2 regions of the Pantoea sp. X-Soil-OKNW-556 genome follow, and region 1 is predicted to be linked to the other one. Evidence: predicted binding sites of a transcription regulator. Region 1 holds the regulator's gene; the other holds the start of a gene.
What was found. The regulator CRP, encoded in region 1, controls carbon source genes, mostly activating them, when cyclic AMP is high. The targets are predictions, from matches to a motif close to ATGTGANNNNNNTCACAT.
Positions count from the first base shown of each region.

Region 2: idnD (L-idonate 5-dehydrogenase) is a predicted target of CRP. The motif match lies at 10,947-10,964, and genes of this name have one in related genera.

Region 1 is NZ_AP035990.1:4,088,019-4,100,308, forward strand. Features, by position in the region: gene AC6I8T_RS19095 (ABC transporter ATP-binding protein) at 115-2,022, shown strand; gene tauD (taurine dioxygenase) at 2,069-2,908, opposite strand; gene tauC (taurine ABC transporter permease TauC) at 2,905-3,738, opposite strand; gene tauB (taurine ABC transporter ATP-binding subunit) at 3,735-4,502, opposite strand; gene tauA (taurine ABC transporter substrate-binding protein) at 4,514-5,494, opposite strand; gene AC6I8T_RS19120 (LysE family translocator) at 5,663-6,265, opposite strand; gene AC6I8T_RS19125 (hydrolase) at 6,327-7,343, shown strand; gene AC6I8T_RS19130 (YheU family protein) at 7,346-7,564, shown strand; gene AC6I8T_RS19135 (phosphoribulokinase) at 7,626-8,495, shown strand; gene AC6I8T_RS19140 (OsmC family protein) at 8,543-8,947, opposite strand; gene crp (cAMP-activated global transcriptional regulator CRP) at 9,250-9,882, shown strand; gene AC6I8T_RS19150 (YccS/YhfK family putative transporter) at 9,941-12,016, shown strand; gene argD (bifunctional acetylornithine/succinyldiaminopimelate transaminase) at 12,018-12,290, opposite strand, start outside.
Region 2 is NZ_AP035990.1:3,911,450-3,923,739, reverse strand. Features, by position in the region: gene AC6I8T_RS18175 (Gfo/Idh/MocA family protein) at 1-185, opposite strand, end outside; gene AC6I8T_RS18170 (chloride channel protein) at 337-2,025, shown strand; gene AC6I8T_RS18165 (Rid family hydrolase) at 2,068-2,448, opposite strand; gene AC6I8T_RS18160 (MFS transporter) at 2,485-3,843, opposite strand; gene AC6I8T_RS18155 (SDR family NAD(P)-dependent oxidoreductase) at 3,895-4,590, opposite strand; gene AC6I8T_RS18150 (flavin-containing monooxygenase) at 4,604-5,893, opposite strand; gene AC6I8T_RS18145 (LysR family transcriptional regulator) at 6,025-6,948, opposite strand; gene AC6I8T_RS18140 (M48 family metallopeptidase) at 7,021-7,521, opposite strand; gene rlmG (23S rRNA (guanine(1835)-N(2))-methyltransferase RlmG) at 7,603-8,721, shown strand; gene AC6I8T_RS18130 (NADPH-dependent 2,4-dienoyl-CoA reductase) at 8,722-10,725, opposite strand; gene idnD (L-idonate 5-dehydrogenase) at 11,025-12,056, shown strand; gene idnO (gluconate 5-dehydrogenase) at 12,066-12,290, shown strand, end outside.

The sequences.
Region 1 (12,290 bases):
TTCCCCTCCAAAGCGTCGTCATAGCGCAGGAATTCCGCTACCATGCTCGACGCAACTAACAGTTCATCTAATTATGTTGCCAGTAAATTAACATATTCTGACGATACGGCGCTTATGATTGTCTTCTCCTCGTTACAAATTCGTCGCGGCACCAATGTGCTGCTGGATAACGCAACTGCGACCATTAACCCTGGCCAGAAAGTGGGCCTGGTGGGTAAAAACGGCTGCGGCAAATCCACGCTGTTGTCGCTGCTCAAAGGTGAAATGAGCAGCGATGCCGGTAGCGCCACCTTCCCGGGCAACTGGGCGCTGGCGTGGGTCAATCAGGAAACCCCGGCGCTGAGCAAAGCCGCGCTGGAATATGTTATCGATGGCGACCGCGAATATCGTCAGCTGGAGTCCGAATTAGCCGATGCCAACGCACGCAATGACGGCAATGCCATCGCGCTGCTGCATGGCAAGCTGGATGCCGTACAGGCATGGAGTATCCATGCCCGCGCATCAAGCCTGTTGCACGGTCTGGGTTTCAACCAGGAACAGCTTCAACGCCCGGTGAGTGACTTCTCCGGTGGTTGGCGTATGCGCCTCAACCTTGCGCAAGCGCTGGTGTGCCGTTCCGATTTGCTGCTGCTTGATGAACCGACCAACCACCTCGATCTCGATGCGGTGATCTGGCTGGAACGCTGGCTGAAAAGCTACGAAGGCACCCTGATCCTGATCTCGCACGACCGCGACTTCCTCGATCCGGTGGTGGATAAGATCATCCACATCGAACAGCAAACGATGTTTGAGTACACCGGTAACTACAGCTCGTTTGAACGTCAGCGCGTCGCCAAACTGGCACAGCAGCAAGCGTTGTATCAAAGCCAGCAGGAAAAAGTGGCGCACCTGCAAAGTTATATCGATCGTTTCCGCGCGCAGGCCACTAAAGCCAAACAGGCGCAGAGTCGTATCAAAATGCTGGAGCGCATGGAACTGATTGCCCCGGCACACGTTGATAACCCGTTCAGCTTTAGCTTCCGTCCACCGGAAAGCCTGCCGAATCCATTGTTAAAAATGGAAAAAGTGACTGCGGGCTACGGCGATCGCATCATTCTTGACGCCATCAAACTTAACCTGGTGCCGGGTTCGCGTATTGGCCTGCTGGGGCGGAATGGCGCGGGTAAATCGACGCTGATCAAACTGCTGGCCGGTGAGCTATCCCCCATCGATGGCGAAATTGGTCTGGCGAAAGGCATCAAACTGGGTTACTTCGCGCAGCACCAGTTGGAATTTTTACGTGCCGATGAGTCACCATTGCAGCATCTGGCACGTATCGCGCCGAAAACGCTGGAGCAGCAACTACGTGATTATCTGGGTGGTTTTGGCTTCCAGGGTGATAAAGTCAGTGAAGTGACCGAACGCTTCTCCGGTGGTGAGAAAGCCCGTCTGGTACTGGCGTTGATCGTCTGGCAGCGTCCCAACCTGTTGTTGCTCGACGAACCGACCAACCACCTCGATCTCGATATGCGTCAGGCTCTGACCGAAGCGCTGATTGATTTTGAAGGCGCCCTGGTGGTGGTGTCGCATGACCGCCATCTGCTGCGCGCCACCACTGACGACCTCTATCTGGTACACGATCGTAAAGTGGATATCTTCGAAGGTGACCTGGAAGATTACCAGCAGTGGCTGAGCGACCTGCAAAAACAGCAGGCGCAACAGGATGCCGCTCCCAGGCAGGATAGCGGCAACAGCGCCCAGGCTCGTAAAGATCAGAAGCGCCGTGACGCCGAACTGCGCGCCCAGACTCAGCCGCTGCGTAAAGAGATTGAGAAACTCGAAAAGCAGATGGCCAAGTGGCAGAGCCAGTTGAGTGAAGCTGAGCTGCTGCTGTCAGACAGCGCAATTTATGATCAGAGCCGCAAAGCGGATCTGACCGCTGCGCTTCAGCGCCAGGCAGAGAGTAAATCGGCGTTGGAAGAGGTGGAAATGGCGTGGCTGGATGCGCAAGAGCAGCTGGAGCAAATGCTGGCCGCACCATAACAGCCCATTCCGTATCGGCGCGATTTATCGCGCCGATACGGACGTGTTACACCGGAACATCGCCTAAAACCGTCGCGCGCTGCATCACCCGCCGCGCCGGATAATAATCCGCATTAGCGTAATGCTGCGTCACACGGTTATCCCAAATCGCCACATCATTCTCCTGCCAACGCCAGCGCACCTGAAACTCCGGCTTCGTAATATGGGCGAACAGGAAGCCCAGCAGGGCATCGCTCTCCTTCTCACTCAACCCAATCAGCCGCGTGGTAAATCCTTCATTGACGAATAACGCCTTACGCCCGCTAACCGGGTGAGTACGGATCACCGGATGCGTCACCGGCGGATGTTTCGCCACCGCCTGCTGCCAGCGCTGATGTTCCTCGGCAGTTTTGCGATATTTGAACTCCTGAAAAGACTTTTTAAAATCGTGCTCGGCCCGCAACCCGGCCAACAACGTCTTAAAGGGTTCCGATAACGCCTCATACGCCGCAATGCCGCTGGCCCACAACGTATCACCGCCCCTTTCCGGCAACAGCTTAGAAGCCAGAATGGCAATCGCCGGGGGCGTTTCGATAAAGGTGACATCAGTGTGCCAGTTGTCGTTATCCGGCGGATTATCCTGATGGGTATCCAGCACGATGATTTCCTCCACGCCCGGCGCATGGGGATAGACGGGATGAATATGTAAATCACCGAAGCGTATCGCCAGCGCACGCTGCTGCTCCGGGGTAATCACCTGATTACGCAGGAACAACACCTGATGCCGCAACAGGCCATGATAAAGCTGTTCAAATTGCGCATCGCTCAGCGGGCGACTGAGATCCACATCGCTCACTTGCGCACCGATATTCGGCCCCAGTGCGCTAAAAGTCACACGTTCGTTCATTGCTGCTCTCCATTCCACGGCGTCAGGCGGCGCTGCAAAGCGCGCAGGCCCAGTTCTAAACTAAACGCGATCAACGCAATCACCAGGATGCCCGCCAGCACCACATCCGTCGCCAGAAACTCCCCGGCTGACTGCACCATAAAACCGAGGCCGCGCGTGGCGGCAATTAACTCGGCGGCGACCAGTGTTGACCAACCCACTCCGAGGCCGATACGCAGCCCGGTCAGGATTTCCGGCAACGCCCCCGGCAGAATCACCCAGCGCAACAGTTGCCAGCGCGTGGCACCCAGCGCCTGTGCGGCACGGATACGGACCTGCTGCGCATTTTTCACCCCGGCCAACGTGGACAAGGTGACAGGCGCGAAAATCGCCAGGTAAATCAGTAAGATTTTTGAGGTTTCGCCAATGCCGAACCAGATCACCATCAACGGCAGATAAGCCAGCGGCGGCACCGGGCGGTAGAGTTCAATCAACGGATCGAGCAGCCCACGAATCGCCGGACTCAGCCCCATCGCAATCCCAACCGGAATGCCGATCAGCGCCGCAAAAAACAGCGCCACCAGCATACGCGTCAGGCTGGCACCGAGATGCTGCCAGAGCGTGGCATCCATAAAACCCTGCGGGCTGGCAATCAACAGCAGCTTTTTCAGCACCTGCTGCGGCGCAGGCAGAAACAGCGGCGCAATCAATCCCAATGCCGTAACGCCCCACCACACCAGCAACAGCACCGCGACGCTCAGCAAACTGAGCGACAATTGACGGGAAAACGGCCAACGCAGGCCACGGCGACGGCGCGCCGCCCGTGCTTTGTCATCAATTAATGCGCTCATGCAAACGCCTCCCGCTGGGCAAACACCTGATTCAGCACGTATTCGCGGCGTGCAATAAACGCCGGATCGGATTTGATGCTGCGGCAGGGTTCCCCGTCAGCGAAGCGTTGACCAAAATCGAGCTTCAGCCGCTCCACCACGCGTCCTGGCCCTGGCGACAGCAGCACCAGCTCACTGGCGAGGAACACCGCTTCCTCAATGTCATGCGTAATCAGCAGGATCTGCTTGCCGGTATCGCGCCACAGCGTCAGTAACAGGGTTTGCATCTGTTCACGGGTAAAGGCATCAAGCGCGCCGAAGGGTTCATCTAACAGCAGCAGCTGAGGGTCAGCCGCCAGCGCACGCGCAATCCCCACGCGCTGACGTTGCCCCCCAGAGAGCTGCCAGATAAAACGCTTTTCCGCTCCCTCCAGCCCGACTTTGCGAATCAGACGACGCGCGATGCTATAACGCTCCGCTTTTGCCATCCCCGCCAGTTGCAGACCAAAGGCCACGTTGTCGATCACATTGCGCCACGGCAGCAGCCCTTCGTTCTGAAACACCACGCCACGTTCAGCGCCCGGCCCGTTAACCGATTTGCCATCCAGCGTGATGCTGCCTGACTCCAGCGGCAGGAATCCGGCGATTAAATTCAGCAGCGTGGTTTTGCCACAGCCTGACGGTCCCAGCACCACCAGCAGTTCACGCTGATCCAGTTGCAGATTGATATCCTGCAACGCAGGTTGTCCGGCGTAACGCGCATTAAGATGGGTGATGCTGAGCATAGGACCTCCGGTTATTTCACTAAGGGGGCAACGAAGCGGGTAGTCACGAAGCTGCTGTAATCACTGGCGGCGTCCGGCACCTTGCCCTGCTCTTTCAGGAAGTGCGCGGTATCGACAATCGCCTTGTTCACCGGATTGCCGAGCTGCTCCAGTTGCTGCTGCGCGGTCAGATAGGTGTTGCCTTCCACCAGTCCCGGCACCTGCGCTTCCGGCACGCCGCTCAGACGTGACAGCTTGCTGAGGTTATCCGGCTGCTTCAGCCACTGTTGTGGGTTGTCGATGTAGGCTCTCTGCGCGTCCAGGGCGCTGCGGGCAAAGGCGGTGACAATTTCTGGATGCTGCTGGGCAAAGTCTTTACGCACCACCCAGACATCCAGCGTCGGCGCGCCCCATTTGCCCACCTGCGAGGAATCGGTCAGCACCTTGCCATCCTTCTCCAGTTCGTTAACTGCCGGTGCCCAGACGTAGGCACCATCAATATCGCCACGCTGCCAGGCGGCAATGATCGCGGGGGGTTGCAGGTTCACCAGTTGGACGTACGTGGGTTTGATACCCCAATGTTTCAGCGCCGCCAGCAGGCTGTAATGGGTGGTGGAGATAAAGGGGACTGCAATCCGTTTACCGATGAGATCTTTGGGATTGTTGATGGATTTCTTCACCACCAACGCTTCGGAATTTCCGAGCTGCGAAGCCAACAGGAAGGCCTCGATCGGCAGTTGCTGAGTGGCCGCTACCGCCAGCGGGCTGGAGCCGATGTTGCCAATCTGGACATCGCCAGACGCCAGCGCACGCAACACGCTGGCTCCGCTATCAAACTTACGCCAGTCAACGGTCGCGCCGCTCTGTTTGGCGAAGGTGTTGTCGGCCTGCGCCACTTTGGCCGGTTCCGCCGAAGTCTGGTACGCCACCGTGACGTTAACCGCCTCGACCTGGAAGGTCAGCAACGCCAGCGCTGCTGCCAATGTGGTTATGGTTTTCTTCACTGCCATCATCGTACACCCCAATATTTTTATGTTGGGTGCAGTGTCGCCAGCAGTAATGGTTTCATAAAGGAATTAAAAATTATCCCTAATGAAAATCGGTTCTTAGGCAATCATCGGGCAAGACTATGCAGAATACGCAAATACAAAAAAGGCGCGTCAGACGCGCCTCGGATTGACTTAGTGCCAAATCAACAGCACACAGGCGGCGGTCAGGATTCCCATCGCCAGGTTAAAGATTTTCCACGCACGCGGGCTTCGCAGCAAACGACCAATCAGTGAGCCGAAGCCCATCCAGATCACCCCGGAAACCACATTCACCAACGCCATACCGACGCTAATTGCTACCACCGAGTGCAGGTAAGCGGCCCCCGCCAGGCTAAAGCTGGCTACGGCCCCCAACGCCATCAGCCACGCCTTTGGATTAATCAGTTGCAGTAACCCGCCCTGCCAGAACGGCGTTGGAACCGGCGGGGCCGAATCCGTATCCAGTTGCTCATACTCCGCCGTGGCGATTTTCCATGCCAGCCACAGCAGATAAAGGCTACCGGCGATTTTCAGAACCAGATGTAAGGCAGGATAGAGTAGGATAAGGCCACCCACGCCAAAGGCCACCATCAGCAGCATCGCCTGCATACCGATCATGATGCCGATTAACAACGGGAAAGAACGCAGAAAGCCAAAGTTGGCAGCGGAGGCGGTAAGTAACATATTATTAGGCCCTGGCGTGATCGCAGCGACCCAGAGAAAGCCCAGCATTGACAAAAACAGACTCAGTTCCATGTTGATTCGGGTGCTCCTCACCCAGGAAAGCCAAAAAACCCATCGAAACTATCAGCGAGATATGCATCAGACAAGCGTTTACCACAGTAATTTTGACTCCCCGCCCGAAGAGGACTTCATTCCTCTCAGCGGTTTTCGCAATCCGCATCTGCAAACTCTGCTGCCGCGTCTGCTCAGGCGGCGCGTGACTCTGCGCCCACACTGGCAACGCCTCGATTTACCGGACGGCGATTTTGTCGATCTTGCGTGGAGTGAAGACCCTATTCAGGCCGCGCACAAACCACGCATGGTGCTGTTTCATGGTTTAGAGGGCAGCTTTCACAGCCCCTATGCGCATGGGTTGATGCAGGCATGTCAGGCACGCGGTTGGCTGGCAGTGGTGATGCATTTTCGCGGGTGTAGCGGTGAACCGAACCGCCTGCACCGGATTTACCATTCCGGCGAAACCGAAGATGCCAGCTACTTTCTGCGCTGGTTAAAGCGGGAATGGGGCGATGTCCCCACCACCGCCGTCGGCGTGTCGCTGGGCGGTAATATGCTGGCATGTCTGACCGGGTTGGAGGGACATGATGCGCCGCTGGATGCCGCAGTCGCCATCTCTGCGCCCCTGCTGCTGGAACCCTGTAGCCAGAAGCTGGAGAACGGTTTCTCACGTTTTTATCAGCACTACCTGCTGACGCAGCTGAAAAAGAACGCTAAACGTAAGTTGAAAGCCTGGCCTGGCACCCTGCCGGTCGATTTACGCGAACTGCGCGCCCTGCGCCGCCTGCGCGACTTTGACGATGCCGTCACCTCCAGAGCACACGGTTTTGTCGACGCAGGCGATTATTATCATCGTGCCAGCGCGATGCCGCTGCTGACCGGGGTACGCAAACCGCTGCTGATCATCCATGCTAAGGACGATCCCTTTATGACCGACGCAGTAATACCGAAGCCGGAGCAACTGTCGTCCTCGATTCAATATCAGCTGACGCAGCAAGGCGGCCATGTCGGCTTTGTTGGCGGTACGCTGCTACGACCGCAAATGTGGCTGGAACAACGCGTGCCGCAGTGGTTATCAACTTACCTGGATGTATGATCGTGATTATTCCGTGGCAACAACTTGAAGCTGAAACGCTGGAAAACCTGATCGAAGCCTTTGTATTACGCGAAGGCACCGACTACGGTGAACAGGAGCGCAGTCTGGCGCAAAAAGTCGCTGATGTGCGTCGCCAGCTGGAACGCGGTGACGCAGTACTGGTGTGGTCAGAACTGCACGAAACCGTCAATATCATGGCACGCGGTGAATTTCGCGGCTAATGCACATCCCGGCTTTTCGTGCTAACAATGCTCATCGCCGGACTTCACAGGGAGCTTTGTTATGTCAGCCAGGCATCCGATCATTGCCGTTACCGGTTCCAGCGGCGCCGGAACCACCACCACCAGCCTTGCCTTCCGCAAAATATTCCAGCAGTTGAACCTGCATGCGGCAGAGGTCGAAGGTGACAGTTTTCATCGCTACACGCGCCCTGAGATGGACATGGCGATCCGCAAAGCGCGCGACCTTGGCCGTCATATCAGCTATTTCGGCCCGGAGGCCAACGATTTTGGCCTGCTGGAGCAAACCTTTAAGCAATACGGTAAAACCGGTCTTGGTCAGTCGCGCAAATATCTGCATACCTATGACGAGGCCGTGCCGTGGAATCAGGTGCCGGGTACCTTCACCCCATGGCAGCCGCTGCCGGAAAACACCGATGTGTTGTTTTATGAAGGCTTGCACGGCGGGGTGGTGACGCAGCAGCACAACGTGGCTGAACACGTCGACTTATTGGTAGGTGTGGTACCGATCGTCAACCTTGAGTGGATTCAAAAGCTGATTCGCGACACCAGCGAGCGCGGCCATTCACGCGAAGCGGTGATGGATTCGGTGGTGCGTTCGATGGAAGATTACATCAACTTCATCACCCCGCAGTTCTCACGCACCCATATCAACTTCCAGCGCGTACCCACCGTCGATACGTCTAACCCGTTTGCTGCGCGTGAAATTCCATCACTTGATGAAAGCTTTGTGGTGATCCATTTCCGTGGTCTGGAAGGTATTGCCTTCCCCTATCTGCTGGCGATGATTCAGGATTCCTTTATCTCGCATATGAACACCCTGGTGGTGCCCGGCGGCAAAATGGGTCTGGCGATGGAGCTGATTATGACGCCGCTGGTGCAGCGACTGATTGAAGGCAAACGCATCGAATAATCAAACATAACCGTAACGGCGCGATTTATCGCGCCGTTACGACCGGGCTAGAGTTCAATAACCTCGTAGCTGTGGGTGATTTCTACCCCTTTGCCCAGCATAATCGCTACCGAGCAATATTTTTCAGCCGACAGATCAACCGCCCGCGCCACTGCTTTATCGCCCAGCGCTTTGCCGGTAACAATAAAATGCAGGTTGATATGTGTGAAAATGCGTGGCGCTTCTTCACGACGTTCCGAGGTCAGTTTGACCTCACAATCCTTCACATCATTGCGCCCTTTTTGCAGGATCGACACGACGTCAATCGCGCTGCAACCGCCTGCCGCCATCAGCACCATCTCCATCGGGCTCGGTGCTTTGTCGCCCGAATTGCCATCCATTAATATCTGGTGACCTGATGAGGATTCTCCGAGAAAGGTAAGCCCTTCCACCCATTTAACCCGTGCCTGCATTATTCTTTCTCCTGAATAGGCTGATTTGCCGCCAGAGTACGCTTTCACCTGAGAAACAGCAATCCAGACTAATCGCCCTTTTGCTGAAGCGAGACAACAGAAGACAGCTAGCAAAAGCTGTGCTACAAACAGAGCTGAAAATATTTTCGTCGCAATAGACGAAGGCGGGAAGAATCAGAAGCCTGGCTTAAGAGTCCACCCGAATAATTTTCCTTAACAGGAAGCGCTCTACGATTTCACCGCCTGACAGGGAAAACTGCCCCCTGTGTTTTGGGCACGATTACAACAGAGGATAATAGCGAATGGTTCTCGGCAAACCGCAAACAGACCCTACACTCGAATGGTTCCTGTCCCATTGCCATATTCACAAATATCCATCCAAAAGCACCCTGATTCATCAGGGTGAGAAAGCGGAAACGCTCTACTACATCGTGAAAGGTGCCGTTGCGGTGCTGATCAAGGATGAAGAAGGCAAAGAGATGATTCTCTCCTACCTCAATCAGGGGGATTTCATCGGCGAGCTTGGCCTGTTTGAAGAAGGTCAGGAACGTAGTGCCTGGGTACGAGCCAAAACTGCCTGCGAAGTGGCTGAAATTTCCTACAAAAAATTCCGTCAGCTGATTCAGGTAAACCCGGATATTTTAATGCGTCTTTCGGCGCAGATGGCGCGTCGCCTACAGGTGACATCAGAAAAAGTGGGCAACCTTGCCTTCCTTGATGTGACCGGTCGCATTGCGCAGACGCTGCTCAATCTGGCCAAACAGCCCGATGCCATGACCCACCCGGACGGGATGCAGATCAAAATCACCCGTCAGGAAATTGGTCAGATCGTCGGATGCTCACGCGAGACAGTTGGCCGTATTCTGAAAATGCTGGAAGATCAAAACCTGATCTCCGCACATGGTAAAACCATCGTCGTTTACGGCACCCGCTAATTTCTTCTCACCCACGGCGTGATGGCAGCATCACGCCGTTTTTGTCTGCGATGAGCTGATGTGGCGTCGAATCATCTATCATCCCGAAGTGAACTATGCCCTGCGGCAAACGCTGGTGCTGTGCCTGCCCGTGGCCCTCGGCTGGCTGTTTGGCGACCTGCAAAAAGGCTTGCTGTTCTCCTTAGTGCCCGCCTGTTGCAACATCGCCGGTCTTGATACGCCCCATAAACGCTTTTTTAAACGCCTGATTATTGGCGGTTCCCTGTTTGCGACCGGCAGCTTTCTGATCCAGTGGCTGACGGATTATCACGTCCCCCTGCCGCTGATTCTGCTGGTGCTGCCACTATTAGTGGGCGTGACGGGTGAGATCAGCCCGTTGCATGGCCGCTTGTTACCCGCCACGCTGATTGCCTCCATCTTTACCCTGAGCCTGGTGGGACGTATGCCGATCTGGGTGCCTCCGCTGCTCTATATCGGCGGGACCTTGTGGTATGGGTTGTTCAACTGGTTCTGGTTTTGGCTGTGGAAAGAGCAGCCGATGCGCGAGTCGCTGAGCCTGCTGTACCGTGAGCTGGCGGATTATTGCGATGCCAAATATACCCTGTTGACGCAGCTGACCGACCCGGAGAAAGCGCTGCCGCCGTTGCTGGCACGCCAGCAAAAAGCGGTAGATCTGATCACCACCTGCTACCAGCAAATGCATATGCTGTCGGCCAGCCGCGATAACAGCCATAAACGCCTGACGCGTGCCTTTCAGGTGGCACTCGATTTGCAGGAACATATCTCCGTCAGCCTGCATCAGCCGGAAGAAGTGCAAAAGCTGGTGGAGCAGAGCCATGCTGAAGCGGTGATTCGCTGGAATGCCAAGACCATCTCCGCCCGTCTGCGCTTGCTGGCCGATGCCATTTTGTATCACCAACTGCCGGAACGGTTTCAAATGGATAAGCAGCTGGGTGCGCTGGAAAAAATTGCCCGCCAGCACCCGGACAATCCGGTGGGGAATTTCTGCCTGTATCACTTCAGCCGCATTGCGCGCGTGCTGCGCACCCAGAAACCGCTGTATACCCGTGATCTGATGGCCGATCGCCAACGGCGTCTGCCGTTTTTTCCGGCGCTGCGCAGCTATCTGTCGCTGAAATCCCCCGCCTTACGCACCGCTGCACGTTTTGCCGTGATGCTGATGTTTGGTAGCGCGCTGGCGCTGTTCTTCAACATCCCCAAACCTTACTGGATTCTGATGACCACCATGTTCGTCAGCCAGAATGGCTACAGCGCCACGCGGGTAAGAATTCAACACCGAGCGCTCGGCACCTTTGCCGGGCTGTTGATTGCTGCCGCCTCGTTACGCTTTGACGTACCGGAATCCATCACCCTGTTGTTTATGCTGGCGATCACCCTCGCCAGCTATCTGGTGACACGTAAATATTACGGCTGGTCAATGATTGGCTTTACGGTGACGGCGGTGTATTCGCTCCAGTTGCTGTCACTGAATGGCGCGCAGTTCCTGCTGCCACGCATGATGGATACGCTAATGGGATGTCTGATTGCCTTTGGCGGCATGATTTGGCTGTGGCCGCAGTGGCAGAGCGGCTTACTGCGTAAGAATGCGCACGATGCGCTGGAAGCCGACCAGGAAGCGATGCAATTATTGCTCGGACCGGAGCAGTCACCGGAGAAACTGGCGTATCAGCGCATCAAGGTCAACCAGGCGCATAACGCCATGTTTAACTCGCTGAATCAGGCGATGACCGAGCCGGGCTTCAATTCGCAGTACCTGAAAGATATGCGGCTCTGGGTGACGCACAGTCAGTTTATTGTCGAACACATCAACGCCATGACTATCCTGGCACGCGAACATACCATGCTGACGCCTAAGTTGGCGGAAAGGTATCTGCAATCCTGTGAGATCGCGCTGCAACGCTGTCAGCAGCGGCTGGAGCATGATGGCCCCGGTAACGACAGCAATATTCTGGAAGCACCGGAAAACATCAATGAGGGGGCGGTAACGATTGTCGAGCAGCATGTGAAGCGCATTCTGCAACACCTGAACGTGATGCACACCATCTCTTCTCTGGCATGGAGCCAGCGACCACATCATGGCCGCTGGCTGACCGGACTACGGGTGAAAAACTGAGTTACGCCGCCAGCACCTTCTCGATAGCCACTGCGAACCGCGCCATACCCTCTTCGATATCGGTCGGTTCAATCACCAGTGACGGTACAAAACGGATCACATCATTGCCAGCAGTCAGGATCATCAGACCTTCGGCGGCAGCGGCATGCAGAATGTCACGCGCCTTGCTGGCATGCTGCGGCTTCAATGCCGCACCGATCAACAGACCTTTGCCACGAATATCCGTGAACAGGTCAAATTTGCTATCCAACGCTTTCAAGGCTTCCACAAACTG
Region 2 (12,290 bases), 180 kb from region 1:
TCGCTGGCGGCCATCTGTTCCAGCGAGGTGAAGGTTAGCGGGCAAGGATAATCTGCGGCGAACGCTTCAGCCTGCTGCTGGCTGCGCGAATAGATGGCGCTCAGTTTCATTTTGCCGCTTTCATGTGCGGCGTCGATAAACTGGCGGGTGATCCAGTTGGTTCCCACAATAGCGAAGCGAATCACGTACGGTTTCTCCGGCAAGGGTAAAACGGCAGAGTAACACGCTGACCCGGTGGCGTAATTAGCAAACGCAGGCGAAATTTGATCCTGAGATCCGCATTCCAATATGATGATGCAGCTACGATTTTTAACCCGGAAAGAAGAGGACGCGCGGGTGAGCGGAAGTAAAAATGCCCTGAACTGGACCACATTGCTGATTGCTATCCCCGTGGGGTGTGCGGCCTCGCTGGTCACGCTGGCTTTTCGTGGGGTGATCGATCTGATTAACCGTTTGTTATTTAACAGCGATAACGAAATCACGGTGGCGATGCACGCCTGGCCGTGGATTTTCTGGCCGCTGTTGGTTGGCGCGGGCGGCCTGTTGGCCGGGTGGTTTTTACGTTATGCCGTGACCATCGAGCAGCAGGAAACGGTGAAAACCGATTATCTGGAGGTGATCAACGCCCGGCTGGATGCGGTGCCGACCAAAACATCGCTGTTTCGCGCCCTGTCATCGATCGCCAGTATCGGCAGCGGTGCCTCAATCGGTAAAGAAGGGCCGATGGTGCAGCTCTCGGCATTGTGCGGCAGCCTGATCGGGCGCTGGTTGCCAAAATCGCTTGGCCTGCGTAACAGCGATATTGTGGCGATGGCCGCCGCAGCCGGACTTTCGTCGGTGTACCACGCACCGCTTGCCTCGGCCATTTTTGTCGCGGAGATTGCCTTTGGCATCTCCGCGTTGCAACGTCTGATCCCGCTGGTGATCGCCTCGGCGGTTGCGGTGATGACCATGTGGTCGCTGGGATTCCGCAGCGCGCTTTATCCGCTTTCCAATGTGACTTTCCAGATGGATATCACCAGCCTGCTGCTGACGGTGGTGATTGGGCTGGCATCCGGGCTGGCCGGCTGGTTGCTGATTAAATTGATTGCGCGCAGCAAGACGATGTTCAGTCGGGTACGTTCCCTGCCGCTACGGCTGGGCGCTGGCGGGTTGGCGGTGGGCTTTCTGGCGCTAATCTCCACCGATATTCTGGGTAACGGCTATGAAGTGATCGTCAAAATCATCGATGGTCATTATCTGCTGGGTGGCTTGCTGGCGTTGTTGGTATTAAAAATCCTGGCGACCACGCTTTCGGTTGGCTCCAATGCGGTCGGCGGGTTGTTCACCCCTTCGTTACTGATTGGCGCGCTGCTGGGGGCGTTGCTGGCAAGTTTAGGGGCGGTGTTGCATCTGCCGGTCGGCGATACGTTGTTATACGCGGCGGTCGGTATGGCGGCGGTGCTGGCGGCCGTCAGCCAGGCACCGTTAATGGCGATGCTGATGGTGCTGGAGATGACGCTTAACAGCAGCCTGCTGTTCCCGTTGATGATTGCGTCGGTGCTGGCCTCGATGCTGGTGTACCGCCTGCAATCCGCCAGTACCTATCCGGTGGTCAGTGGGCATCTGAGTCGTTCCGAAGCCAAATACGATTTCGATAATATGCGTGTCGACCAACTGATCATTCCCGGTGCCGCCTTGCAGCCAGAGGAATCGGTGGGGCAGGCGCTGGCGGTCAGCTCGCTGAAGCGTGAGCGTTATGTCTATGTCATCAATGCCAGCGGCCAGTTTCTCGGCGTAGTGTCGATTCACGATATTGCGCGCAAAGTGCTGGCGGAGGAGATCACCCTGCATTCACCGGTCAGTACGGTGATGGACAGTAATTTCCCGTGTATTTATCAGAACCAAAGCATGCGCGAAGGGTGGGAGGCGTTTGCCCGTGTCACGCTGGAACGTCTGCCAGTGCTGAATAACCCGCAGGAGCGCCGTTTCCTTGGCGCGTTGACCAAAACCAGTCTGATTCAGAAGGCGCAGGAATTTTTGTAATTCTGCCACGCGCAGCGCCCGATGCAGGGCGCTGCTGGCGGCTTAACGAATGGCGTAGGTTTCAATTTCTACCCGCTGCCAGGTTCGCAGCATCGAATCCACCTGCACGATGGTGCTGGCCGGACGGATGGTGCCAAAGGTTTCAAGATGCGCCTTTGCCACCTTTTCCGCATCGTTGATGTCACGGACATACACCACGGTACGAACCACATCCTCCATTTCCATATCCGCCTGCTGAATCACGCTGGCGATGGTGTTCATGATCGATTTTGTCTGCTCGTAAGCATCGGCCTTTTCAAAGTCAGGCGTGGCGCAGGTGCCTGAGATATGCAGCTGATTGTCGGCTTTGACCGCCCGTGAGTAACCAAAAACAGACTCATAGGCACCGCCGGAAGAGATTTTAACTTTCGTGGTCAGGGGCATTTTATGCTCCATAGATACACAGGTGATAAAGAGAGGTCAGGACGGCAAGGGCTTGCCGGTACGGTCCTGCATTTTCCACAGCGCCAGCAGACCCAGCACCGCGCCGCCCATCAGGTAAAACGCCGGAATTAGCGTGATACCGGTTTTTTCGATCAGCCAGGTATTCACCAGTGGCGCGGTGCCGCCGAGCAGTGAAACCGACAGGTTGTAGCTAATGGCGAAGCAGCTGTAGCGTACGGTGGTGCCGAATAGCGAAGTCAGGGTGGCAGGGATGGTGCCCTCGAAGAACAACATGCCGAGAATTAACACCGCCATACCGATGACGATCGCCGCCAGGCCATGACTTTGAATCGCCCAGAATACGGGGATCGCAGAAAGGATAATCAGCACACAGCCGGTCAGGAGCATGCGCTTTCTGCCAAACCGGTCACCCAGCATGCCGAACAGCGGGATAAACAGCAGCAGCGCGAGGGTTGCAATCAGCGACAGCCGGGCGCTGAATGCGGCGGATTTCCCCATAAAGCTCACCAGGTAGCTCGGGATATAACCCAGCACGATGTAGTAGTTGATATTGAAGGTGGCGACCAGACCGGCGCAACGCAGCAACTGCGGCCACTCTTTAAGGAATAATGTCCAGCGCGCCGGGGACTGCGCTTCGGCGCGGGCTTTACCGGCCTGCATTTCACGAAATACCGGGGTTTCATCGACGCGCAAACGGATAAACAGCGCGACAATGCCCAGCAATCCGGCAATCACAAACGGCACCCGCCAGCCCCAGGCAATCATGGTGTCATCGCCCAATGTATTGCTGATCACATTGACGATAACCCCGCCCACCAGGAAGCCGGAAATGTTGCCAAACTCCAGCCAACTGGTGAAAAAGGTGCGGCGTTTATCCGGGCTGTGTTCGGCGATAAAAATGCAGGAGCCGCCATATTCACCGCCGGTGGAGAGTCCCTGCAACATGCGCATCAACACCAGCAGAATCGGGGCGGTGATGCCTATGCTGTGATAACCGGGGATCAGCGCGATGCAGAGGGTGGCAATCGACATCAGGCTGATGCTGGCAACCAGCGCGGTACGGCGGCCATATTTATCGCCAATCGGGCCAAACAGAAAGCCCCCTAACGGCCGGATAACAAATCCGGCGGCAAACGCCGCATAAATGGCGATCAATTCGTTGTAGCTGTTGCTGGTGGGGAAGAAAACTTTTGCCATCGTCATCGCCATCGAGGAGTAGATAGCGAAATCGAACCATTCCACCATATTCCCCAGCGTGACGCCGGTGACTGCGCGAGTTAAATTACCGTCGCGCGCCATGTGACGCGATGTCGGTCGCTCCTTTACATAGCGAACTGCTCCCTGAAGTGCTGGATTTATTGTTTGTTGTTTCATTGTCTTACCCTGTCTGTTTGAAGTGGAGTACGACGCCTGTGAAAAAAATGCTTAACGCATATAACTGCCCCCGGAGATAACCAGGGTTTCGCCGGTGATATAGCCCGGTTGTGAACTGAAGGCCCACACCCAGTCGGCGATCTCTCCGACACTGGCCGCACGCTGCATCGGCACGGCTTTAACACCTTCATGAATACGCCCGCTTTTTAGCGTGCCTTCGGTCTCGACCCAGCCGGGGGCGATGGCGTTCACCACGATTTTTTTGCCAACCAACTCAATCGCCAGCGATTTCACCAGCGACACCACCGCAGCTTTCGAGGCGCTGTACAACAGCTGACCCGGCGAGACGGCAAAGGCATCGACTGAGGCAAACATCAGCAACGCGCCACCCTGTTCGCTGATAAATTCGCTGGCGACTTTGGCGGTATTTACGCTACCCAGCACGTTGACGTCGAAAATCTGGCGATAGAGCGCATCGTTGCTGCTCTCCAGCGTGGAAACCGGAAAAATCCCCGCAGCGTTGATCAGCGCGCTAACGCGACTGCCCTGGAGCGCACCGGCCACCGCGTCGCGTAACGCGCTGTAGCTGGTGATATCAGCCACCACCGGCGTGATGCCGGGTTGTGGCGGTATTTCGCTGCGATCGATGGCGATCACCGCCCAGCCTTCGCGCTGAAACTTCTCCATCACGGCTTTGCCCATCCCGGAGGCGGCACCGGTGACCAGGGCAACAGGTTGTTTGTTCATGGTTTTTCTCCCGTCAGGCGGTTAAGGAAGCGTTGTGCAACAGGCTGCTATGCATGGTTTCCAGCAGATCCAGCGTGCGCCAGGTTTCATCGAGGTTGGCTTGCCACAGACGGCGCACGATATCGATACGCGCCTCATGCGGCTGCTGGGCCGCCAGCAGGCTGGCGATGTTGGGGATGCCCTGTTCACGCAGCTGAATCATGCGCGCGATAAGCCGCGTTTGCTGGCAGTAGGTCGGCCATTGCGGGCCGCGTGGGGCAGAAAGCCCGACAAAATAGAGGTTCTCCAGCGTGGTCGGCAGGGTCATGGCGGCGGTGCGTAACGGTACGCCATCCTGCCAGTCGAGCAGGGTCGCATCGAGGAACGGTAAACGGGTGTGAAAACCGGTGGCCCAAAGAATGCTGTCGTATTCTGTGGCGCTGCCATCGCTGAAATGCACCGTTTTGCCGTCGATATGATCGATGGCCGGACGCACGCCGATACGGCCATGCTGAATCCAGTACATCAGCAGGGTGTTGACCACCGGCGGCTGTTGTTCGAGGTCCCAGCTTTCTGGTTGCGGCATGCCGGGATAGTTTTCCCAGCGGCCCACGGAGATCATGGTCAGCACTTGGGTGACCGCATTCTGCATTTCCGGCGGTAACTGATTAAGGAAAGGAATTTCAGCGCGCGGCATACCAAGCAGCGCCTTAGGCTGGAACACTTGACCCCGGCGAATCACGATATCGGTAGTCAGACGATGCTGAGCGGCGTCAACTGCCAGGTCGCAGCCAGAGTTTCCGCAACCCACCACCAGCACCTTGCCTTGCAGCTGATCGGTGTTGCGATACTGGCCGGAATGCAGCGAGATACCGCTGAAGTGGCTAGCTTCTGCCGGGAACGCGCAGTCCCACAGGTGCCCATTGGCGACCAGCACGCCCTGGTAATGACGTGTCTGACCATTTACCGTCACCTGCCAGCCTTCGCTACCTGCCTTACCCAGCGGAACAATGCGTTCAACCGTGCTATTGAAATGGATTTGTGCTCTGAGGCCGAAGTGGTCGGCGTAGCTGTCGATGTAGTGCCGCACCTGATCGCGGCTGGGATAGACCGGCCACGACTCGGGCATTGGGAAGCCATCAAAACCGGAGCTTTTTTTCGGGGTAATCAGATGCAGGGCATCGTAGTCATGATGCCAGTGGCCACCGACCTGGCCACTTTTCTCAAAGCAATCAGCGTCGATACCCAGCTCTTGCAAGGTGCGTAGCGCCGCCAGACCAGCAGCTCCTGCACCAATCACACAATAGCGCGCCTGTGATGTCATACGTCTCTCCTGCAAAGTTATTGCAACATTGGGGTAACGTGATTGACATAGTTTTAAGCGGCTATTTGCACGGGATGAATAGGGTTATGATTTTGGTTCATATAGGTTTGCCCTATACCCAGCGTTTTCCATCAGCATTCGATATGGCTGTACGCCATCTGTACCTCCTGCAAATAACGTCGCATCAGTTGCATCATTTCGCGGGTGGCGGATGAGATCGCGGTATCGGCGCGGTGGATAAAGGCAAACACCTCAAAAGCCGGAGGCTCGATCGGCACCCACTTGAGTTTGTCGCTATAACCCAGGTGGTGGAGGATCGGACGCGTAGCGATAAGATCTCCCAATCCCCGTGCCGCCAGTTCCAGCGCGGTAGCCTGGTGCTCCACTTCAATAATCGGCTCCAGCCGTGCGCCAATCTCCTGCGCCCGTTGGTTGAGCAGACGGCGAATCGGATCGCTGTTATGCCAGGTGGCTTCGCTGAGGATCAGCGGGGCGTTGAGCAGCGCCTGCATATCCTTACTGCCTTCCAGCCGCGCGTCGCTGGCTGAGATATAGCCAATCTGCGTGGACCACACCGGTTCACTGATCACCAGGTTTTTGTTGTTCACCGGCAGCATCACCAGACCTGCTTCAATTTCGCCATCAATTACCGAGCGCGCGACCTCCGAGGAGTTGGTTCCGACCAGTCGCATCCGCACCCCCGGATAGCGCGCGCGGAACTCACAAATCAGATCGGCCAGAAAATATTGGTAAGCGGAACTGAAGGTGCCAAACGAGGCGAGACCATCCTTGAGCTGGCGCACCGACTGCACCGCTTCGTAGCCGCGTTGTGCCGCCTGGGTGGTGGCGCGGGCATGGGGTTCGAGACGTAGTCCGGCTTCGGTCAGGATCAGACGACGGTTGGTGCGAATAAACAGATGGGTGCCCATCTCGCTTTCCAGTCGCAGAATCTGGTCGGACAACGACGGCTGCGAGATATGTAACGCCTCAGCCGCTTTCGAGATGGTGCCAAAATCGATAGCGGCAAGAAAATAGTTCAGCTGCTGAAGTGTCATTGCGCCAACCCATTAAGTGAGGGAAATCAGACGCCTCTGAGCATATGCGCTACCACAGGAAAAGCAAACCGGTCAGGCGGCGTTGCCGCGTAGCGCCTGGTCGGTCATCCACAGCCGCGCATCGAACTCCAGTTGATGGTAATCCGGCTCCATATGACAGCAGAGTTGATAGAAGGCTTTGTTGTGATCTTTCTCTTTCAGGTGCGCCAGTTCATGCACCACGATCATGCGCAGGAAGGGTTCCGGTGCGAGGCGGAAAAAGGTGGAGATGCGGATTTCCGCTTTGGCTTTCAGGTTGCCGCCCTGCACGCGGGAAATGGCGGTATGCAGGCCAAGGGCGTGCTTCATCACCTTGATTTTATTATCCCAGATAACTTTGCTCACCGGCGGCGCGCTGCGCATATAACGGCTTTTCAGGCTTTGCGTGTAGTCGTACAGCGCTTTGTCGCTCACCACATCGTGGGTATCCGGGTAGCGCTGCTGGAGAAAAGCCCCCAGACGTTGGTGGTCAATCAGCGTCTGGACCTGGGTGAGGATATGTTCAGGGTAGCCCTGGAGGTAGATTAATGACATTGGGATTCCCGGCGAAAGACAGTATACTGCGCCCCCTTTTTAGGGCGAAAATCGCGCAAAGTGTACCACGCCGGAGATTCCATGAGCCAACTTGAACTGACTGAACGCACCCTGACGTTGCACCGCTTTCCACCGATGCGTGAAGAAAGCCCGTTGCAGGCGTGGGATGCGGCAGATGAATATCTGTTGCAGCAGGCGCTGCCGGATGGCCCGGTGCTGGTGTTTAACGACAGCTTTGGCGCGCTGACCTGCGGATTAAATCCGCGCCAGGTCTGGCACGTCAGTGATTCCTGGCTCAGTCAGCAGGCGGCACGCCAGAATCTGCATCTTAACCAGCAGGATGAAGATCAGGTAACGTTCCTCGACAGCCTGGCGGCATTACCGTCGGCCCCGGCGGCGGTATTGATCAAAATTCCTAAGACGCTGGCGCTGCTGGAACATCAGCTGCGTGCGTTGCGCGATGTGGTCACCCCGGACACCCTGATTCTGGCGGCGGCAAAAGCCAAAGATATCCATAGCTCCACGCTGCAACTGTTTGAACGTATTCTCGGCGAGAGCAAAACCTCGCTGGCGTGGAAAAAAGCGCGTCTGATTTACAGCCGCTACACCGCGCCCAAGCTGCCTGACCTGGCGCAAACCACTGTCTGGCCGCTTGACGGCACCGATTATCAGATCCACAACCATGCCAACGTGTTCTCCCGCAGTTCGCTGGATATTGGCGCGCGCTTTTTTATGCAACATCTGCCGCATGATATCGAAGGGGAGATTGTCGATCTTGGCTGTGGCAATGGGGTGATTGGCCTGATGGCGCTGGAGCAGAATCCCCAGGCGGAGGTGCTGTTCTTTGACGAATCGTACATGGCGGTGGCATCCAGTCGTCTGAACGTTGAAGTGAACCGACCGCAGGATGTGAATCGCAGCCAGTTCCGCGTCAATAACGTGTTGAGCGGCTTCCCGTCCGATCGTCTGCACGCGGTGCTCTGCAACCCGCCGTTCCATCAGCAGCATGCGGTGACTGACCACCTGGCGTGGCAGATGCTGCGTGATGCCAAACGATGTCTGCAATATGGCGGCGAGTTGCGCATCGTTGGCAACCGCCACCTCGATTATCACCACAAAATGAAGAAGCTGTTTGGCAACTGCACGCTGGTGGCGTCGAATGCCAAGTTTGTGGTGCTGCGTTCGGTCAAACTGCGTTAATCACAGGCTGAGCGCCAGCTCGGTGGCTTGTGCGATGGCGCGGCGGGCATCCAGCTCCTGCGCCACATCGGCCCCGCCAATCAGCCTGACCTTTTTGCCGCGCGCAGTGAGCTGATCTGCCAGCACCCGCAGCGGTTCCTGACCGGCACAAATCACCACGTTATCCACCGCCAGCACCTGGGTTTGGTCCTGATGACGCAGGTGCAGACCCTGGTCGTCAATCTTCAGATACTCCACATCGCCCCACATGGTGACGCCGTGGGCCTGCAAACTGGCGCGATGAATCCAGCCGGTGGTGCGCGCCAGCCCGGCACCCGGTTTGCCAGATTTACGTTGCAGCAACCAGATCTGCCGATCAGCGGGCAGCGGCTGGGGGGGAATCAATCCGCCACGAGCCGCCAGTGCGCGGTCAACGCCCCAGCTTTGGTAGAAATCTTCGTGATGACCTGCCTGATGCAGCAGATATTCTGCGGTATCAAAACCGATGCCTCCCGCGCCAATAATGGCCACCCGCTTGCCGACCGGTTTTTTATCCCGCAATACGTCGAGATAGCTGAGTACGCACGGATGATCGATGCCGGGTAACGTCAGTTGGCGCGGCGCAATGCCGGTGGCGACGATCACTTCATCGGCGTCCTCCAGTTGGTCGGCGCTGACGCGGCACTGGGTATGAATCTCCACGCCAGCGGCCTGGAGTTGGTGGCGGAAATAACGCAGCGTTTCGCTGAACTCCTCTTTGCCGGGGATCTGACGGGCGATATTAAACTGCCCGCCAATCTGCGCCTCGGCTTCATATAGCGTCACCTGATGCCCGCGCTGTGCCGCCTGCAAGGCAAATGCCATACCCGCCGGTCCTGCGCCCACCACCGCCAGCCGTTTGGGTTGAGTGGCAGCAGTCACCGGCATCAGCGTTTCATGACAGGCGCGGGGATTGACCAGACAGGAGGTCACTTTGCCGACAAAAATCTGGTCGAGGCAGGCCTGATTACAGGCGATACAGGTATTGATCGCTGCGTCATCACCCGTCTGGGCTTTGCTGACAAAGGCGGCATCGGCGAGAAACGGGCGCGCCATCGACACCATATCCGCAATGCCGTCACGTAACAGCTCGGCAGCCACCGCCGGATGGTTGATGCGGTTGGTGGCAATCACCGGCACGGAAACGCGCTCGCGCAGGTGTTTGGTCACCCAGGCAAAACCGGCGCGTGGCACGCAGGTGGCGATGGTTGGAATACGCGCCTCGTGCCAACCGATGCCGCTGTTAAACAACGTGACGCCGCACTGCTCCAGTTTTTCCGCCAGATCCAGCGTTTCATGCAGCGTGCTGCCGTTGTGCACCAGATCCAGCATTGAGATGCGAAAGATAATAATGAAATCGTTACCGACCGCCTCGCGTACTGCACGCGTCACCGCCAGCGCGAAACGTTGACGGCGTGACACATCGCCACCCCAGTCGTCGTCCCGCTGGTTGGTGTGCGCTACCAGAAACTGGTTTATCAGGTAACCCTCTGAACCCATGATTTCGACGCCATCGTAACCGGCCTGCTGAGCGAGGCGGGCGCATTGGGCGAAGTCGGCGATGGTTTGCCGAATATCAGCGTCGCTCAATGCCTGGGGCATAAACGGATTGATCGGTGCTTGCAACGGTGAGGGGGCGACCAGATTGCGCTGATAACTGTAGCGTCCGGCGTGCAGGATTTGCAGGGCGATTTTGCCGCCCCCGGCATGTACCGCATCGGTGATGGTGCGATGCCAGCCGCACTGACTTTCCTGATTAAGAATGGCCCCACCCTGGGCGACCACTCCTTGCGGATTGGGCGCGATACCGCCGGTAACAATCAATGCCACCCCTTCACGCGCGCGCTCTGCATAGAAGGCAGCGAGCCGGGATGCGCCATCGGCATGTTCTTCCAGGCCGGTGTGCATGGAACCCATCAGAAAGCGGTTTTTGAGTTGGGTAAAGCCTAAATCCAGCGGAACAAACAACTCAGGATGCGGAGTCATAATCACTCATAAATTAAGTGGTCGGATGAGTTAACTTTAGCGTCAATTAATTGGGAAGGAAGTGCAATGCATCCAGCTTGTGAGAAGTGTCAAAAAAGCGCGATAAATCGCACCGCTACACCAGGGGTCCACGCGCAATTTATTGCGCGATCTTGCCTCCGACGCTGAATCAGCTTGCCCGTATCACGTTATGCGTAACAGCTTTTCCGTAACATGGTTTTGAGTGATCTTCATCACAGTTTTAACCCCTGTAACCCGGTTTTATGACCCCCATTGCAACACCACTGAATGGGGAAGTTATGAAAATCGAAACGCAATCCTGCGTGATCACCGGAAAACAACAAGTCAGCGTGGCGCAGCAGCAGGTGGAGTGGAACGGCAAAGGCACGCTGGTACGCATTACGCGCGGGGGTATTTGCGGCTCCGACCTGCATTATTATCAGGAAGGTAAAGTCGGTAGCTATGAAGTCAAGATGCCGATGATCCTCGGCCATGAAGTGATTGGTTTTGTGGTGGAAAGTGATGATCCACGCCTGAAGCCGGAACAAAAAGTGGCGGTTAACCCGTCCAAACCTTGCGGTGAATGCAAATATTGCCGCCGTGAGCAGGAAAACCAGTGCGTTTCGATGCGCTTCTTCGGCAGCGCCATGTATGTGCCGCATGTCGATGGCGGGTTTACCCAGTACAAAGTGGTGGACAGCGCGCAGTGCATCCCTTTCCCACAGGACGCAGACGAAAGCGTGATGGTGTTTGCCGAGCCGCTGGCGGTGTGCATCCATGCCACCCACCAGGCAGGCGATCTTACCGGTAAGCATGTGTTTATCTCCGGCGTTGGCCCGATTGGCTGCCTGATCGCCGCAGCGGCCAAAGCGCGTGGTGCGGCATCGATTGTCTGTAGCGATATCAGCGAACGTTCACTGGCGATGGCCCAGCAAATGGGGGCCACTGACGTGATTCATGCCGCCAACGGCGACTTCACCCCTTACCTGGCAGACAAAGGCTACTTTGACGTGTCTTTCGAAGCCTCTGGTCACCCTTCTTCGTTGCAACGCTGCCTCGACGTGACCTGCGCCAAAGGTACTCTCGTGCAGGTGGGTATGGGCGGAGCAATTCCCTCGTTCCCGATTATGCAATTGATTGCTAAAGAGATTAACCTGGTCGGTTCCTTCCGCTTTACCCATGAATTCAATACCGCTGTCGAGTGGCTGGCACAGGGCGTGGTCAAGCCGCTGCCGTTGTTCAGCGGAGCATATGGCTGGCAGGACATTGATGCGGCGTTGCAGTTTGCGGGCGACAAAACCCGGGCGGCAAAAGTCCAGTTAACATTTTAAGGAGATACGATGAGTCAGCTATTTTCCCTCGAAGGTAAACGCGTACTGATCACCGGTTCGGCGCGCGGAATTGGTTTCCTGCTGGCACGCGGTCTGGCGGAAGCGGGTGCAGAAGTGATCGTCAACGCCACCACCCCAGCCGGGGCCGAGCAGGCGGCAGCGAAACTGCGTGACCTTGGCTTGCGTGCTCAGTCGAAAGCCTTTGATGTTACACAATCGGCGCAGGTGCAGCAG